DNA from 2 places in the Clostridium sp. Marseille-Q7071 genome. Region 2 is predicted to be linked to the other one. Evidence: riboswitches for the same ligand, from Rfam matches in the RefSeq annotation. Region 2 holds a riboswitch; the other holds the start of a gene.

Region 1 (8,458 bases), 2.0 Mb from region 2:
CCATTGGTGGTCTACCAGTTGGTTGAGCCGTTGGTGGTCTACCAGTTGATGGAGGCATCATTTGACGCTCTCTATCGTAATTAAAAGGTATAAAATCATAATCTAAATCTTCGTTGAATGACCTAAAATCATTGTCATATGGATGACGAATAAACATACTATAATAACGCTCCTTATTAGTATTACCATAATATAATATGTAGTGAGTTTGAAAAAGTTACCAAATTAATTAATTACTACTAATAACAATTAATATAAGAAATTTTATATATTATGCTGAACTATGTAAATATAATGTTAGAAATGAGAGATAAAGGTTTTTATTATAAAATATAGAATAATTTATATAGTATAACTTTATTATAATTTAGTTAAGGGTTTTCAAAAACTGTTAAGTAATTTAAGATTTATAATAAATCTATTAGGAGGAGCTATGGAGAGTTATAAAAAAAAGGAGAAGCTAAACAGAATACTATTTATGGTATATTTTATTATGGGCTTTGTTGGAATAGGAAATAAGTATGTCTCTCAAAATAATGTATCTAAATTTTTAGTTTCTATTAAAATGCTTTTTATTATTTTTTTGCTAATAATTTATCCAATAGTACTATATAAAATATATAAGAATGATATAACAACTTATAACATTATTCCTCTTATAATAATTGAAGCCATATTTGGTATTATTTTATGTTTTTCTTTTTATATGGTATTTATTTCACCTTTTTTAGAAGTAGGAGTTTATCTTGATATATTCTACATATTGTGGACTATATCATCAGTTTTATTAATTTATTTAGAAGGAAAAATTGCTAATGAACCTATAAAGAAAAGTTCTATAATTTTTATTTTTATTCTATTTTTTATTTTAGGATATTTTATTTATTCTAAATATGCGCAACTTTTAAGATATGAAAAGCAAGATATAAAAGTAGCTGAATTTAAACTTCCTAGACATATGGTTATAATTAATCAAAAAACTCATGATAGAACCTTAATAATTGATAAAAAAATTATTGAAGATTTATTCACTGAGATAAATTCTTCTAATATTCAGTATATAGGGGACTATAAAGGAATAAGTGATCTAAAGATATTTGAGGAAAAAACCATAATAAATAGAGTGTGGATGGATTATGGTGATGATGAAGAACGTAAAAGTTTAGAAGAAGGGTATATAGATTCTATTAGATTTTATGATGATAAATTTTCGACTATAGTTGTTACATCTTCAAATAAAAATATTGATTATCAATATAAAGTTAATTTAAGTAAGGAAATTATAAATAAAATTTTAAATGCACCTAATGAAGTTTTACCTTTTGAGAATTATTATGAACTCGAAAAAAAAGCAAAAAAATATATAGGGAAATTGGGATATAAGATTATAGACGATAGTGAACAGGTTTATTATTTAAAACTTCCAAAGGATTATAATTATATTTATAACAATTATAATATAGGAAGCTTTTTAAAGGATAAAAATGAATTATCTAAGAAAAATGGATATGACTTTTCTAAATATATGGGTGAAGATGTAAAGTTATTTACTTATAAAGTAAACAATAGTGAAAAAGACATTAAGAATATTTACTTTTTCTTATATGAGGATGATATTATTGGAGCATGGCAAGAAGATAGAGAAGATATTGATGATTTGTCAATTTTAAAAGCTCATACTAAAGAAATAAGAGAATATTATACATTTGAAGATCTAAATATAGGGAATATAGAAGATTTAAATATTATAAGAATTTCAAAAAATAATAAAAAATATAAGACTATTGATGACAAAAATGAAGTTAATAAGTTTTTAAAAGAGCTTAATAAGTATTCTTTAAAGTTAAATGAAGATATGGATAAAGATACTTTGGCTGTTTATTATCATATAAAATTAATGAATAGTACAAGAAGCAATTTAATTGATATAAAAAGATGTGAACAGAATACATTAATAATTAATAATGTACCTTATTCTATAATTGATGGAAATATAAATTTTGAAGATTTTTATCATAAAGGAAAAGATAATTAAAAAATAAAATTTCATAAATGCTATTAATTTCTTGAGTTTAAATTATAGATTTGGGCAAAATAATCCTATAGTTAATTTATATTTTAGAGGAGGATTATTCTATGAAAAATGTGCCTGAAGCAAAACGTGTAGCATTAACCCCATCTACAAAAAAGGAATTAAATAAATTTAACCAAGAGTTTTCAGAAGATATTTCTCAAGATTCTGAAAAAAATAATAAAGCAAGAAAAAATAAATAGTTATTAGTAATGACATATTGCACCTCTGTGGAATTTATATTCTCAGGGGTGCAATATGTTGTAGAAATAATTTGATAATAGTTACTTATTGCATTCTATTTTATATTAGATACCTATATAATACTTAAAATGTATATAGACTATTCATCAATAATCGTTATATATTGCTTTTTTTATTTTAGTTATAAAATTTATATTTAAAGCATAATTAAATCTCATATATATTAATATAATAGATATGACCTGCTATAATATAATCAATTAACAATTTATTAAATTACTTTCAAACTTTTCTTAAATTGGTTAGAATAAAACAAATTTAGTTTTAATTTGGAAAGCAAAGTAAATTAGAGGGGGGATATTTTGAACTTTCAAGGAATTATAATAGGAATATTTTCATTTTTAATTATAGGTATTTTTCATCCTATAGTAATTAAAGGGGAATACTATTTTAGCAAGAAAATATGGCCAATGTTTTTATTATTAGGTATTATATTTATAATTGTATCCTTAAATATTAAAGGTCAATTGTTATCAGCTTTACTAGGAGTTACAGGTTTTTCTTGTCTTTGGAGCATACATGAGCTAATAGAACAAGAACAACGGGTAAAAAAAGGATGGTTTCCTAAAAATCCTAAACGTAAATAATTTTTATATAATAATATATAGTTAAAAAATAACTAGCGTAATGGCTAGTTATTTTTCAAATACCTAAGATAATATATAAATAAAAAATAATTGTATTAAATTACTGTAGCACTTCTTAAGTCATTATTAAAGGAGTTTGGAATATATATTATGTTTAATTTATTTGTTAATTTATTTCTCTCAATTTGACAATTAAGTCCGAAAAGCTCATATACAATATTCTCATTTAAAACATCTTCTGGCTTTCCAAAATCTAGTATTGTTCCATTTTTCATTATAATTATTTTATCGCAATAATAGCAAGCAATATTTAAATCGTGAATTGCTGAAAATACTGTTAAATTTTGAGATTTTATTATGTCCATTATTTGTAGTTGATATCCAATATCAAGGTGGTTAGTTGGTTCATCAAGAATCATAAAATCACTTTCTTGAGCTAATGCTCTTGCAATTAAAACTCTCTGTTTTTCTCCACCAGATAAATTTAAAAAATTTCTATCTTTAAAATCTAACATTCCAACTTTTTCTAAACAATTTTCAGCGAGTTCTATGTCATTAGAATTGTTATTTTCAAATAAACTTTTATGTGCAAAACGACCTATTAACACCATATCTATAACTTTAAAGTCAAATTCAGGTCTATTTTCTTGAGCTACTACTGACATATTCTTAGCAATTTCTTTATTAGATAATTTTTTTAAGTTTATATTGTTTAAGAAAACCTCACCTTTATCTGGTGTACAAACTCTATATATATTTTTAAGTAAAGTTGATTTGCCACTACCATTTGGTCCTATAATTCCAACAAAATCACCTTTATTTATTTCTAGATTTATATTTTCTAATATATGCTTATATTGTAAATCTTTTACGCTTAATTTGACCATGTTAACCTCCAAAAGAATATTTACTCTTTTTTAATAGAAGTAAGAAGAATGGTGCGCCAATGAAAGCCGTAACAACACCTATAGGAAGTTCTTCAGGAGAACCAATTATTCTTGCAAGTATATCAGACCATATTAAGAATAAAGACCCTAAAAGAATAGTTAATGGAATAAGCTTTTTATGCACAGAACCAGCAATAGTCCTTGAAATATGAGGAATTACAAGACCAACAAAGCCTATTATCCCACTTAGAGATACCATAATTCCAGTTAATAGTGTACTTGTAGCTATTATTATTTTTTTCAAAAGTTTAATGTTAACACCTAAAGTTATAGCTGCATCTTCACCAAGTAAAATTGCATCCAATGTTTTATGAATTATTAAAGCTATTATGGAGGAAACTACTAAAACTAAAAAAGCTAAAAGTAAGTCATTCCATTTAGCACCAGCAAGTGAGCCAGTCATCCAAAACATTACAGAGTAAAGCTTTCTAACATCTTTGGCTTTAAACATAACAAAGTTTGTTATAGCTGAGAATACAGATGCTACTGCTACTCCTGTTAAGACCAATCCAGAAGAAGAAAAATTTCCCTGACTACTTGAAATAATAAAGACAATTATTGAAGAAAGTAATGCTCCAATAAAAGCACCTAAATGTACAGATAAGATAGGGAATGATAGTGTACTACCTAGTAAAATAGTTAGTACAGCCCCGGTTGAAGCACCGGAAGATATTCCAAGTATATAAGGGTCAGCTAGAACATTCTTTGTTAATGCTTGCATTAATACACCAGATAAAGATAGACCAGCACCAACAATCGCGGCAAGAAGTACTCTCGGAAGTCTTAATTGCCACACTATATTTTCTACAGAGTTAGACCAAGTTTTTGGAAAAAATTCTTTGTTTGATATATTATTAATTATTATTTTACATAATTCAGTACCACTTATATTTATAGATCCTACATTAACAGCAATTATTATAGAAACTATTAAAAATAGAATTAAGGATATGTATATAAAGGGAAAGGTAAGTTTATTTTTTTTCATGTCAATAACTCTCCATGTCAATTCTTAAAAGCTTCTGGATGGAATTTTTCAGCCATAGTTTTTATTGCATTAGAGTTTCTTACACCTGCAACAACATCTGAAAGTCCTAAAACAAAAATATTATTATTTTTTATTGCATCTACATCTTTTAGAGCTGCATTATTTTTTAAAAAGTTTATTTTTTCTTCTACGTTATCAGCAGCATTGTATTGCATAACAATTATGTATTCAGGATTTCTATTTACAACTTCTTCCCAAGTTACATTAGCCCATGGTTTTTCACCATCTTTAAATATATTCACACCACCAGCAAGCCTAATTAAATCTGTTGGTAAACCATTACAAGATGTAAATGGTGAATCTTCTCCAGAGTCATAAATAAAAGCTCTAACTGGTTCTTTGTCTTTAGGAACAGCAGATGAAATATCTTCAATTTCTTTTTTCATTTTTGATATAACATTACTTGCATTTTCTTTTACATTAAATATATTTCCTAGATTAGTAAAATCTTCATAAACAGTTTCCATCGTTGCATTAGGACTTTCACATTTTGGAACATAAATTTTTATTTCATTTTCTTTGCAGAACTCAGCATTAAAGTTGTTTTCTGTAAAGGTAGACATCCATCCAGTTATAAAATCTGGTTCTACGCCAAGTAAAGTTTCTTTTGAAGGCATTAAGTCAGCTAACTCATTTAATTTAGCATGGGCGTCTTTATATTCCGGCAATATCTCATTGTCTTGAAAGGAATATCCAGCTATGGAGTTTTCTAAACCTAAAGCAAGAAGCATCTCTGTTGTAAAACCACTTAAACTTGCAGCTTTCTTAGGAGCTTCAGAGAAAACTTCATCTGCCTTTCCAAAAGGTAAGTCATTATTAATTGTAACTTGAGCATAAGCTTTAGTATCAGAGGTTGATTCTACAGAATTTGAAGCATTATTTTCATTTGCATTACCACATCCTCCTAACATAGTTGCAGTTAAAGAAACCGCTAAAATCAATGAATAAATTTTTTGTTTTTTCATCTTAAAATTCCCCCATTATTTTTTAGAATTGTAATGTGTTATTTATATATTTAAATAAAATATTTTATTTATTAACTTTAAAAAAATAGCAATAGAAAGCTATTAAAATTAAGTTTTTTATTAATTTTTAAAATAAAAAAAGTATCTTAAGAATTAAGATACTAAAAGATGTAATGCTAAAATAATAAATCTATTTCTAATATTTAAACTATAAATAAAATAAGACAATACCATATAGTTAAATTAGCAACCTTAAAATACCTTATCCTAGTAAGTGATTTTAAAACCTATATTGGCAGGTCTCCTGACTTAGATTCATCATAAGTTTTTACCTTCCCACAAAAAAAATGCAGTGGCATAACAAAAATTTACTCTTCAATACAGTGGCTGGACCGTAAGGGATTTTCACCCTTTTCCCTTTTAAGAAATACCTATATTTCACCAAAATAGTTAATATATTTAATTTTAAATAAAGATTTACAATTACTTCATCAGGATTATAACACAAAATTTTACAAAAAGTATATTTCAGAAAATTTAAATTATTGCAAAATGCATTTGTTTCTTTATATAATTTATTTACTATAAGCAATAGATATAATAAGCAATAGATATAAATTATATATAGTATTAAGAGAGTAATAGTATTATAACAGTATAAAGAAAAATTGTAAATATTTTGATATAATTGGCATGAAAGATTCTGGCAAAAATTTAATTATAACTAATAGTGTTGAAGAGTAAAAATCTATAATTATAAGAAAAATTGATTTAAGGAAATATAAAAATAAGAAAGGAGAAGCCACTAAATAAAATTGTATACAAAAAGAAAAGTGTTCATAGAAATATATTTTTAGTGGCAAAATAATGATGATAACAAATATTTATTTAGTTAGACATGCTCATTCTAATTACAACGCTGATGAGCTAAATAGATCCTTATCTAATAAAGGAATTATAGACAGAAATAAAATTACGGAAATACTTGCAAAAGAAAATATAGATTTAGTAATTTCTAGTCCTTATAAAAGAGCAATAGAAACTGTAGAAGTTGTAGCAAATTTAATAAATAAAAGTATAATTATAGAGGAAGGCTTTAAAGAAAGAAAATTATGTGAATATCCTGTGGATAATTTCGAGGAAGCTATAACAAAATTGTGGACAAATCCAAGCTTTTATTTTGAAGGTGGAGAAAGTAATATAGAAGCACAAGCAAGGGGCGTTAATTCCTTAAATAATATATTAGATAATTATAGTGGAAAAAATATAGCTATTGGAACTCATGGTAATATTATGGTGCTTATTATGAATTATTATTGCAAAAAGTATGATTTTGATTTTTGGAAGGAACTTAAGATGCCTGATGCTTATAAGTTAATTTTCGAGAATAAAAAGCTCTTAGCTATAGAAGCAGTTAGTAAATAAAGGTATAAATAAGTTATTTACTACAAATATTTAATAGAAGTTTATAATAAAATTATTAAAATTATGATTATTTAATGAAATTTAAAAATAATATGAATTTTTTATTAATATGTTAATAAAAAGTTAAAATGTATAAATAAAATAATATATTGACATAAATATCTAGATATAGCTATACTTAGTACATGGGTGTAAAACCTAAATATGATTAATTTATAAAAGGAGGTAGTAAGATGTTAAACAGATTAATAAGTATAGGATCCAAATTTAATATTGTATTAACTAATACCCTACCTCATGATATAGGTTTATCATAGCCTTTTTGTGTAAATTTTAGTCCTAGGGTATTCCTAGGACTTTTTTATGCATTAATAGCTGTATTTTCCTGTTTATCAATGGGAAAATACGGCTTTTTTTCATCTCTGGGGATTCTATATTAAGTAAAAATTGGATAATCATTCTAGGTAGATTGTTCAAAAAACATTTGTAACAATGTGCAATTTTAAACTTGTGTTTAGAACTAAAAAAATAAATATAAATTTTAAAATTTTCTATAGCAGTTTAGAAGGTGTTGAAAATTGTACGTTGTTTATTTTAAAAAGTGACTTGTAGCTGGAGGGGGCGATTTACGTTGAAGAAAATTTTAAGCTACACAAAAAATTATAAACTAATAACACTAATTGGAGCATTAGCTATGATTATTATAATTGGTGTTGACTTAGTAACTCCTTATATTACAAAACTATTTATTGATGATGTAATTGTAAAGGGAAATTATGAAATACTAGGAATGTTGCTCAAAGGTATTGCAGTAATAGCATTTACAAAATTTATATTTGGATATGTAAAGGAATTTATGTTTGATTATCTTGGAAGAAAAGTTGCAGGAGATCTAAAACAAAATCTTTTTGATCATATTCAAAGCTTATCTTTTTCATATTTTGATAATATGAATACTGGTGAACTTATGTCTAGAGTTGGTGAAGATGTAGACAATATTTGGGGAGTTATGGGTTTTGGAATGAGATTATTTATAGAAAATATTGTTTACTTTGTTTTATCTACAGTTATCTTACTAAGAATGAATGTACTTTTAACAGTAATTGCACTAATTACTATGCCAGTTATAGCTTTTATAACTGTAAAGCTTG
Region 2 (8,458 bases):
AAGATCACATCAATGATTACTAATATGGCTATGTTAGGACTTATATCCAGTATATATTCAAGAAAAAATCTTAAAAAAAGCTTTAAAAAGATAAGTTTATAAACTTATTTTTTTAAGGCTTTGAGACTATAAAAGTTCTATTTTTTAAAGTTTTCAATGTTATAAATTACTATATATGTTATTGTATATTCAAGATTACTTATAGAATCAAATTGAAATATTGACTTAAAATGGTATGATATTAATTAGAGAAGGAACAAAGTCTTCTCTAATTTTTTTAATAATATTTTGAAAATTCATAAATTTTACAACTGATGGCTATATTATTATAATTAGATAAGGTTTATATTACATAGGACATAGTTTAGGAGGAAGAATATGGGTTTTAAAAACAAAGAAACAAGGAGGAAATATAAGTTATCTACTATTTTTGCAATTATAGCCGTTATATTTCTTATAATTGGTGGAAAACTTTACGCAACAGAGTCTGTATTTGTAAGAAAATTAAACGATTTTAAAAAGTATTTCACTGTAAATAATCAAGTAGAAGCACACAAGATTTATGACGAAACAAAAAAAGAAAAGCACAAAGAAAAAATAGATACATATTTATTAGATCAGTTAGAGGCTTTAAAATTTAGTTTAGAAAATAATACTATTGAAAATGAAAAAGCAGAAGAGTCTATAGTTAATTTTAAATATTATGGAGATAAATCGAAAAAAATTAAAATAGAATATGATAAGATGCTTAATTATATACAAGATGATAAGCATTATAAAAATGGAATAAAATATTTTGAAGAGAAAGAGTTTATTAAGGCAAAGGAAGAGTTTGCCCTAGTTAGGGAAAGTTATAAGTTCTATGAGCAGGCACAGGATACATTAAAAGTCATACCTGAAAGAGCTAAAGAGTTTGCGTTAAAGAAATTGGATAGCTTTATTAAAGATGGCGATTTCCAAAAGGCATTATCAAAAATTGATGAAGCTTTACAGTTAAATAATAATGATAAAGATTTATTAGCAGAAAAAGACAAAATACAAAAGGAAAAAGTAGAGTATTTAAAAAATACAAAAGAAGTAAAGGCTGCTCTTGAGAAAATTAATAAACTACAATGGCTTAAAGATATAAAAAATGTATATGTAGAAGAGATTACTTATAATAATGAACCATATTATAAAGTAATAGAAAAAGACAACAAAGGAAATAATCTATGGCAATATGACCTATATGTTCACAGTAAAAAAGATGAAGTATTATTAATAAAGGGAAAAGAAGTTAAAAATCTTAATAAATTTTTAGAAGAAAATAAAGAATCTTAAACTTGTGGATTTTAAATTTACGTAATAATTTGTTTTAATATAATAATTATAAATATAAAGTTGAATTAGGTATTTAGAAAAGAAAATTTTATATGCTGATTTATAAAGAATCTTTTAAGAAGAGAAATTATTATCTTAAAGGATTCTTTTTTCTTATATCAATTTTTATTAATATAAGAAGTTCTAAATTAGAAGGTCTATATAAACTTAAATTAATTTGATGGGATTAGAACTTTAAAGTAATTTATTAAAAGGATTTGGCACGTAATGCATAAAATAAAAATATAATTAGGAGAGAACTTTTAATTATTAAATAATTATTCTAGCAACTTTTCAACTGATTTAATAAGATTACACTCAATTGTATCACCGCTATTCTTTAATTTATATATTAAAAATAAGAGGGAGTATATTTTATAAAAGGTAAAACAATTGAAGAAATTAATTTAGGAGATAAGGCCTCTTTTGAAAAAACTATAAGTGAAAGTGATGTTTATTTATTTGCAGGAATTACTGGGGATTTAAACCCTGCTCATATTAATGAAGAAGCTTCTTCTAAAACTATGTTTAAGAGCAGAATTGTTCATGGAATCTTAATTACAGGATTTATTTCAACAGTAATAGGAATGTATTTACCGGGACCGGGAACTATATATTTAGCATAGGATTTAAAATTTTTAGCTTCTGTGAAGATTGGAAATACAGTAAAAGCAGAAGTAGAAGTTATAGAAATTAATAGAGAAAAAAATAGAGTAAAACTTAAAACTACTGTGGTAAATGAAGAAGGAAAGATTGTTATTGACGGTATGGCAACAGTTATGCCGCCAAAATAAATTTGAGCATTGCTAATATTAGCAGTGCTTAAATTATCTATAAATAAGTATGATTAACTAAAAATACAATGTATAAACGAAGTTATATTTAAAATGATTAATAATTAAGAAGGAGTTAATAGAAGAAAAATAGAAATTACTTATAAAATAGAAAACTAGGAGGGAAATATGCCGAAATTAAATATTGAAGACTATAATATTCATTACGAAAGCTACGGAAGTGGGGAACCAATTATATTTTTATCTGGAATACTGATGAGTACAATAAGCTGGCACCCCTTTAGAAAAAGTTTTAATGATTACAATTTAATATTAATTGATTTGATAGATCAAGGACAATCTTCTAGTGCTAACTTTCAATATGATCAAAACCTTCAAGTAGAAATACTATATAAGGTTATTGAAAAATTAAATATAGATAAATGTCATATTGTGGGTATATCTTACGGTGGAGAAATAGCATTGCAATTTGCATTAAAGTATCCTCACAAATTAAACTCTATAATATTGTCTAATACAACCTGTCATAATAGCAATATAATGAAAGACATAAAAGAATTATGGGATTTTGCAGCGAGCACTTATGATGGAAGAATACTTTTTAAAGCTACAATGCCTTATATATATTCACATAAGTTTTATGAGGAAAATATACAATGGCTTAAGAAAAAGGAAGAAGCATTTTCAATAGGTCTTACTAAGCAGTGGTATAGCTCTTTTAGAAGAATAGCTAAAAGTGCATCAAATTTAAATTTGACAAAAGAAATAAAAAATATAAGTTTACCTACTATGATAATAGGTAGTGAATATGATATTTTAACACCTATATGCTATCAAAAATTAATACATAAAAAAATAAAAGGTTCTAGGATAGTTGTAATTGAAAAAGCAGGTCATGCGGTTATTTATGAAAAACCTATAGAGTTTATAGCAGCAATAAAAGGTTTTCTGGAGTCGTATAACCAAGATATAAAAATACTTTAGTAAGCAAAACATATCATATATTTTATGATTTATATGAAAAAATGATATAATATATAAAAAATTAGAAAAAGGTGATATATTAATGAAGTTATTTTTTATGTCTGATATACATGGCTCATTGAAATATGCAAAACTTGGTGTTGAAGCTTTCATAAAAGAAGAAGCAGATTATATGGTTATTTTGGGAGATGTACTTTATCATGGACCGAGAAATCCTCTTCCAGAGGAGTATAATCCTAAAGAAGTAGCAAATTTATTAAATGAATACGCAGAAAAAATTATAGGAGTAAGAGGAAATTGTGATGCAGAGGTTGATCAAATGCTCCTTACATATCCTTGTATGATGGATTATAACGTGATTTTAGCGAAAAATAAAAGAATTTTTGTAACTCATGGTCACATTTATAATGAGAATAAACTTCCTAATATTTCAAAGGGAGACATAATAATTTATGGACATACTCATATACCAGTAGCGAAGAATGAAAATAATATATTTATTTTAAATCCTGGATCTATTGCATATCCTAAAGAAAATAATCCTCACAGTTATGGAGTTATTGATGGAAATAAATTTTACATTAAAAATTTAGAAGGAGAAGTTATTAAAGAAATTGATATTTTGGCGAATTAAATCAAGATATGGAATTTCGAAGATTTCTTCGCAAAGGAAAGCAGAATATCTTTGACGAAAGCATTCTTTTGGCTATGCTCATAACGTAAAAAAGAGCTCATTGAACTCTCTTTTTTAATGCACAATGCACAATTTACAATTATGGATATTTCTCAGTTATCACTGAGAAATTTTGAATTGTCCTGTAGCGGCGAACAGTGTTCGCCACATATTATTACGATATTTAATTAAATTTAAAAACTCTAATTGAAAGTGAGTATGCAAATGCTCCATTTTTAAAATATGGGTATAAAAAAATAAGAGTTGAGCATTAGCGGTTTTTAATCGTTAATGCGACAACTCCTTTTATTTTGATATATTTTATATTCTAATAAAGTTTATATTTTAGCAATTTTACTATTTCACTGATATACTTTTAACAATGCAATCAATTACAATTGCTTGTATTATTTAAGTAACTTTTCTTCTTTACTTCCTAGGAATACAGATTTTTGGCTTGGTCTAAATTCGCCAGTGTTTTCATCTCTTCCTTGTAAGTAATATCTAGCATCTGATTTACCTATAGTATCAGCAGCTTCTTTTGAAAGCTTACCAAGTTCATCACCTTTGCATCTGTTAATGATTAAGCTAAATTTAGTATCTTTAAAATCAGATAACATAGCAACGTCACCAGCGCTATCTCCACCAACGATTAATGGACCTTGGCCACCATGGTTTTCAACTAAAAACTTTTCTATAGTTTTAGTTTTACCTTTGCTTTGAGTTTGATCGTAGCCTTTTCTAAATTCAGCCTTAATTACACCTTTATCATCTCTTTCAAGTTCCATAGCAAATACATTTTCTTTTGGAAGTTCATATCCGAACTTAGGGTTAGTAGCAAATGTTCTAACAACATCTATGAATGATGCTGAGCAGATATAAACATCTATTCCATTATCCATTAAAGTTTTGTAAAGGTTTTGTTGTTCTTTTATTGTTCTTAAACCAGAGTGGAATTTAACTGAAACAACGCCAGCTTTACCTGCTAATTCCTTTGGACTAGTCCAAGTTTCTTCACCAAGTTCATGGTTTAACCAATAATCATTTGATTTTTCAGTTAACTCAGAAACTTCCTTTTCAGTCATCCCTGCAAATAGGTAAGTTACCCATGGATAGCTTACATCAGAACTAAAAGATTCACCGATTGAATTATAAAGGTATCTAGTTTTAGCTATAAAATCTTTGTATTCAGGAGTAGCTTTAATCTCATCTAAAGATTTAGTTCCTTTGAAACCTTTATAGTTTTCATATAAGAATTTGTAGTCAGAATCAATATCAGCACCAACTAATTCGATGTTAACAGGTTTTCCTTCATCGTTATTGCAGGCTTCTACAAAGTTGTCCTTTGGAATGTTTATTCTAATAGTGTTGCTAAATTCTTCAGGAGTCATTTTAAATTCAAGATTTTCTAACTGATATGCAAGTAACGCTTCTTCAACATCATTGATTATTGATGTGTTATCCCAGTCAAATACAGCGTAAGGCTTTTTCTTTTCATCATAATCCTTACTGTTTTTGCCGTATTTCTCTATAAGGTCTGTTAAAGCAGCATAATTTTCAGGAGCCCAGTTACCCTTTTCAAGTTTAACTTCCTTTTTGTTATCAGTTTGTTCTACTTTAGTGTCATTTTTAGTTCCTTCTGTTTTAGCAGAATTTCCACATGCAACTAAAGAAAAAGACATAATGCATGCTAATGATAAGCCAAGAGTTTTTCTTTTAAAATTATTCATAAGTTATCTCTCCTTATTTGTGTCATTTGTGATTTCATTTTTAATAGAAATAGTTAAATATGCCAAATAAAACTTATTGTTAAAACTTATTAACCATACTTAACATAAACTTTACAATTAATTTATATAACGAGCATCAAAAAATGTCAATATAAAGTTGGGTTTCCCTATTCTTGGAATTAATTTTAAATTTAATTTAAAGACTTTCTAAAAAATATGAAAACGAGCTATGCATTAGGAGTTGTATCTTCTCATGAACAAGATAAGAGCAGCCAAGAGTTATAAGAGATGCTATGAAATCAAGAGTTAATATAAATGAGCAGATTAAATTAGATGAGATTAAAATCACAATGATAGAGGAGCATTGTCTTTTAATTGTTATAAATCAGGCAGAAGAAGCTGCAGATACCTTAGCAGTTCTAAAATTTACAAAATCAAAGGCAGCAAGAATTATTATTGTAACTAATATAGTAGGAATCATAGTCTCAAGAGAAGTAGAAGAAGTCCTAAACAATAAAGATGCTCTACAAAGATCCGCAAGCTTATGCAGGGGGAGCATTAGAAAAAAGCAAATAATTAGTGAGAATGGGATATGGATTGTCAGCACTTTTTAATAAAATTTTTATTTGGTCATTAGGTGTCATATAATTGGGAGCACTGTGAATACGTTTATAATTAAACCTGAATTATTCACCAAATTTATTTCAATATTATATTAGCTGTTATACTTTGGTGATTAATTTTTTGCTTCAACTTAGAAATTTTTCATATGAAATCTTTAATTTCTTATTTTTAGTCTGATCATATCTTAAAAATGATATATTTTCACTAAGGAGCATCTTAAATTAATTTATATTCTATGAAATAAAGACTTTAGATCCATTAAGAGATATGGAAGCTGTAATAAAAATGATGAAAAGTTACAAGAAATTGTTTCAGTAGTTTCTCATGCTACTATATTTAGAAATGATAGTGAAAGAAATCCACAAATTTTCGTTGATGTTTTCAATTTAACTATAGCTAAATTAATGAGATTGACTCCAAACGTTTCTTATGTTCATAGTGTGGGCATAAAAATTCAGAAGTAAAAAAAATTAGCGCTTAGAGAATGGAATTGTATAAATTGAAGGTATACCACCATAGAGAAATAAATGCTAATAAAAATCTACTAAAATTAGTAATATAATAGTGGTTATTGAGGCTGGAATGACCTTGTGACTAAGGTAAAGTTGTTCCAATAGAAATATTAATCATGATGTTATGATTTAAATGAAGGAATTGGTAATAGTTCATAAAGTTACATAACTTGACACGGAATTAATTTAAATCTATAATTTTAGTTGTAACATATTTAAATTGAGATTAAGGAATAATAAAAATTAAATAATAAGAATTTAGGTGCTTTTATAAGTGAAAAGGGAATGTGGTTAAACTCCACAGCAGCCCCCGCTACTGTAAATGATGACGAACCTTAAATTACACCACTCTTTTAAAGGGGAAGGTTAAGGAGAGAATGAATCAAAAGCCAGGAGACCTGCCTAAATCTTAGATAAAAGCTTTCGGAGGGAAAGTTCTATTAGTATGAGGGGACATTCTGCAGATTATTTATACAAATAGAGGTGAACTTAGAGAGTTTGCCTCTATTATTTTTTTATTTGAAAGGGAGTTTTAATATGGCAAAGATAATGGTGCAAGGAACAGCATCTTCCGTAGGCAAGAGTATATTAGTTACAGCACTATGTAGAATTTTTAAACAAGATGGATATAAGGTATGTCCATATAAATCACAAAATATGTCATTAAATTCATACATAACTTTAGATGGTAAAGAGATGGGACGTGCGCAAGTATTGCAAGCTTATGCTTGTGGATTAGAGCCAGAAGTATACATGAATCCTATACTATTAAAGCCAACTAGTGATAAGAAGTGTCAAATAATTGTAAACGGAGAGGTTTACGGAAATAGCACAGCAATGGAATATCATAATATGAAATTAGAGTTTAAAGATATGCTAAAAACTCAATTTGAAGAGTTAGAAAATCAATTTGACATTATAGTTATGGAAGGTGCAGGTAGTCCAGCAGAAATAAATTTACGAGATAGAGATATAGTAAATATGGGAATGGCAGAACTTGTAGATGCGCCTGTAGTCTTAGTTGGAGATATTGATAAAGGTGGAGTTTTTGCTTCATTAGTAGGAACACTAATGCTTCTTACGGAAGAAGAAAGAGAAAGAGTAAAGGGAACTATCATCAATAAATTTAGAGGTGATGTAGATATATTAAAGCCAGGTATTGACATGCTTGAGGATATATCTAAAAAACAGTGTATAGGAGTTGTACCACATTGTACATTAGCTCTAGAAGATGAGGATGGAGCTGTAGAATTAAATAAAAAGATAACAAATAAAATTGATATAGCTGTTATTAAACTTCCTAGAATCTCAAATTTTACTGATGTAGATGCACTTAAAAATGAAGAAGATGTTTCAGTAAGATTTATAACTTCTGTAGAAGAATTTAAAAATCCTGATTTATTAATTATACCAGGAAGTAAAAATACCATTGAAGATTTAAATGCACTTAAAACTTCTGGACTTTTTGATAAGATTAAAGAATATAGCAAAAATGGAGAAATAATAGGAATTTGTGGTGGATATCAAATGTTAGGCAAGAAAATCACAGATCCATATGGTGTAGAAACAGAACTATTAGAAATAGAAGGATTAGGACTTTTAGACATAGAGACAGTCTTTGAACAGAAAAAGGTAACTACTAGAGTAGAAGCTGATTTAATTGATAATAAAGTCTTCGCCACTGATAGAGATAAATTATCTGTATACGGTTATGAAATTCATATGGGGATTTGCAAATACGGTAAAAATGCCAATCCACTATTTAATATAAAGACTCAAAAT

The links. Region 2 has a riboswitch for cobalamin ahead of ACWPW7_RS15515 (cobyric acid synthase). Riboswitches for the same ligand answer to the same signal wherever they lie in the genome.
Region 1: it holds a riboswitch for cobalamin, as region 2 does, so the genes downstream of both, ACWPW7_RS05980 (ABC transporter substrate-binding protein) here and ACWPW7_RS15515 (cobyric acid synthase) in region 2, are expected to answer to the same signal.

What each region holds. Positions count from the first base shown of each region.
Region 1 is NZ_CBCOPR010000001.1:1,254,866-1,263,323, forward strand. It holds gene ACWPW7_RS05950 (DUF3298 domain-containing protein) at 1-157, opposite strand, end outside; gene ACWPW7_RS05955 (DUF4830 domain-containing protein) at 434-2,035, shown strand; gene ACWPW7_RS05960 (hypothetical protein) at 2,137-2,274, shown strand; gene ACWPW7_RS05965 (DUF4491 family protein) at 2,638-2,922, shown strand; gene ACWPW7_RS05970 (ABC transporter ATP-binding protein) at 3,018-3,809, opposite strand; gene ACWPW7_RS05975 (FecCD family ABC transporter permease) at 3,811-4,857, opposite strand; gene ACWPW7_RS05980 (ABC transporter substrate-binding protein) at 4,875-5,882, opposite strand; cobalamin riboswitch at 6,160-6,343, opposite strand; gene ACWPW7_RS05985 (histidine phosphatase family protein) at 6,750-7,307, shown strand; gene ACWPW7_RS05990 (ABC transporter ATP-binding protein) at 7,939-8,458, shown strand, end outside.
Region 2 is NZ_CBCOPR010000001.1:3,270,778-3,279,235, reverse strand. It holds gene ACWPW7_RS15550 (FtsW/RodA/SpoVE family cell cycle protein) at 1-102, shown strand, start outside; gene ACWPW7_RS15545 (hypothetical protein) at 379-1,320, shown strand; partial or broken gene ACWPW7_RS15540 (MaoC family dehydratase) at 1,737-2,153, shown strand; gene ACWPW7_RS15535 (alpha/beta fold hydrolase) at 2,322-3,137, shown strand; gene yfcE (phosphodiesterase) at 3,220-3,771, shown strand; gene ACWPW7_RS15525 (haloacid dehalogenase-like hydrolase) at 4,218-5,540, opposite strand; gene ACWPW7_RS15520 (hypothetical protein) at 5,834-6,154, shown strand; cobalamin riboswitch at 6,920-7,096, shown strand; gene ACWPW7_RS15515 (cobyric acid synthase) at 7,214-8,458, shown strand, end outside.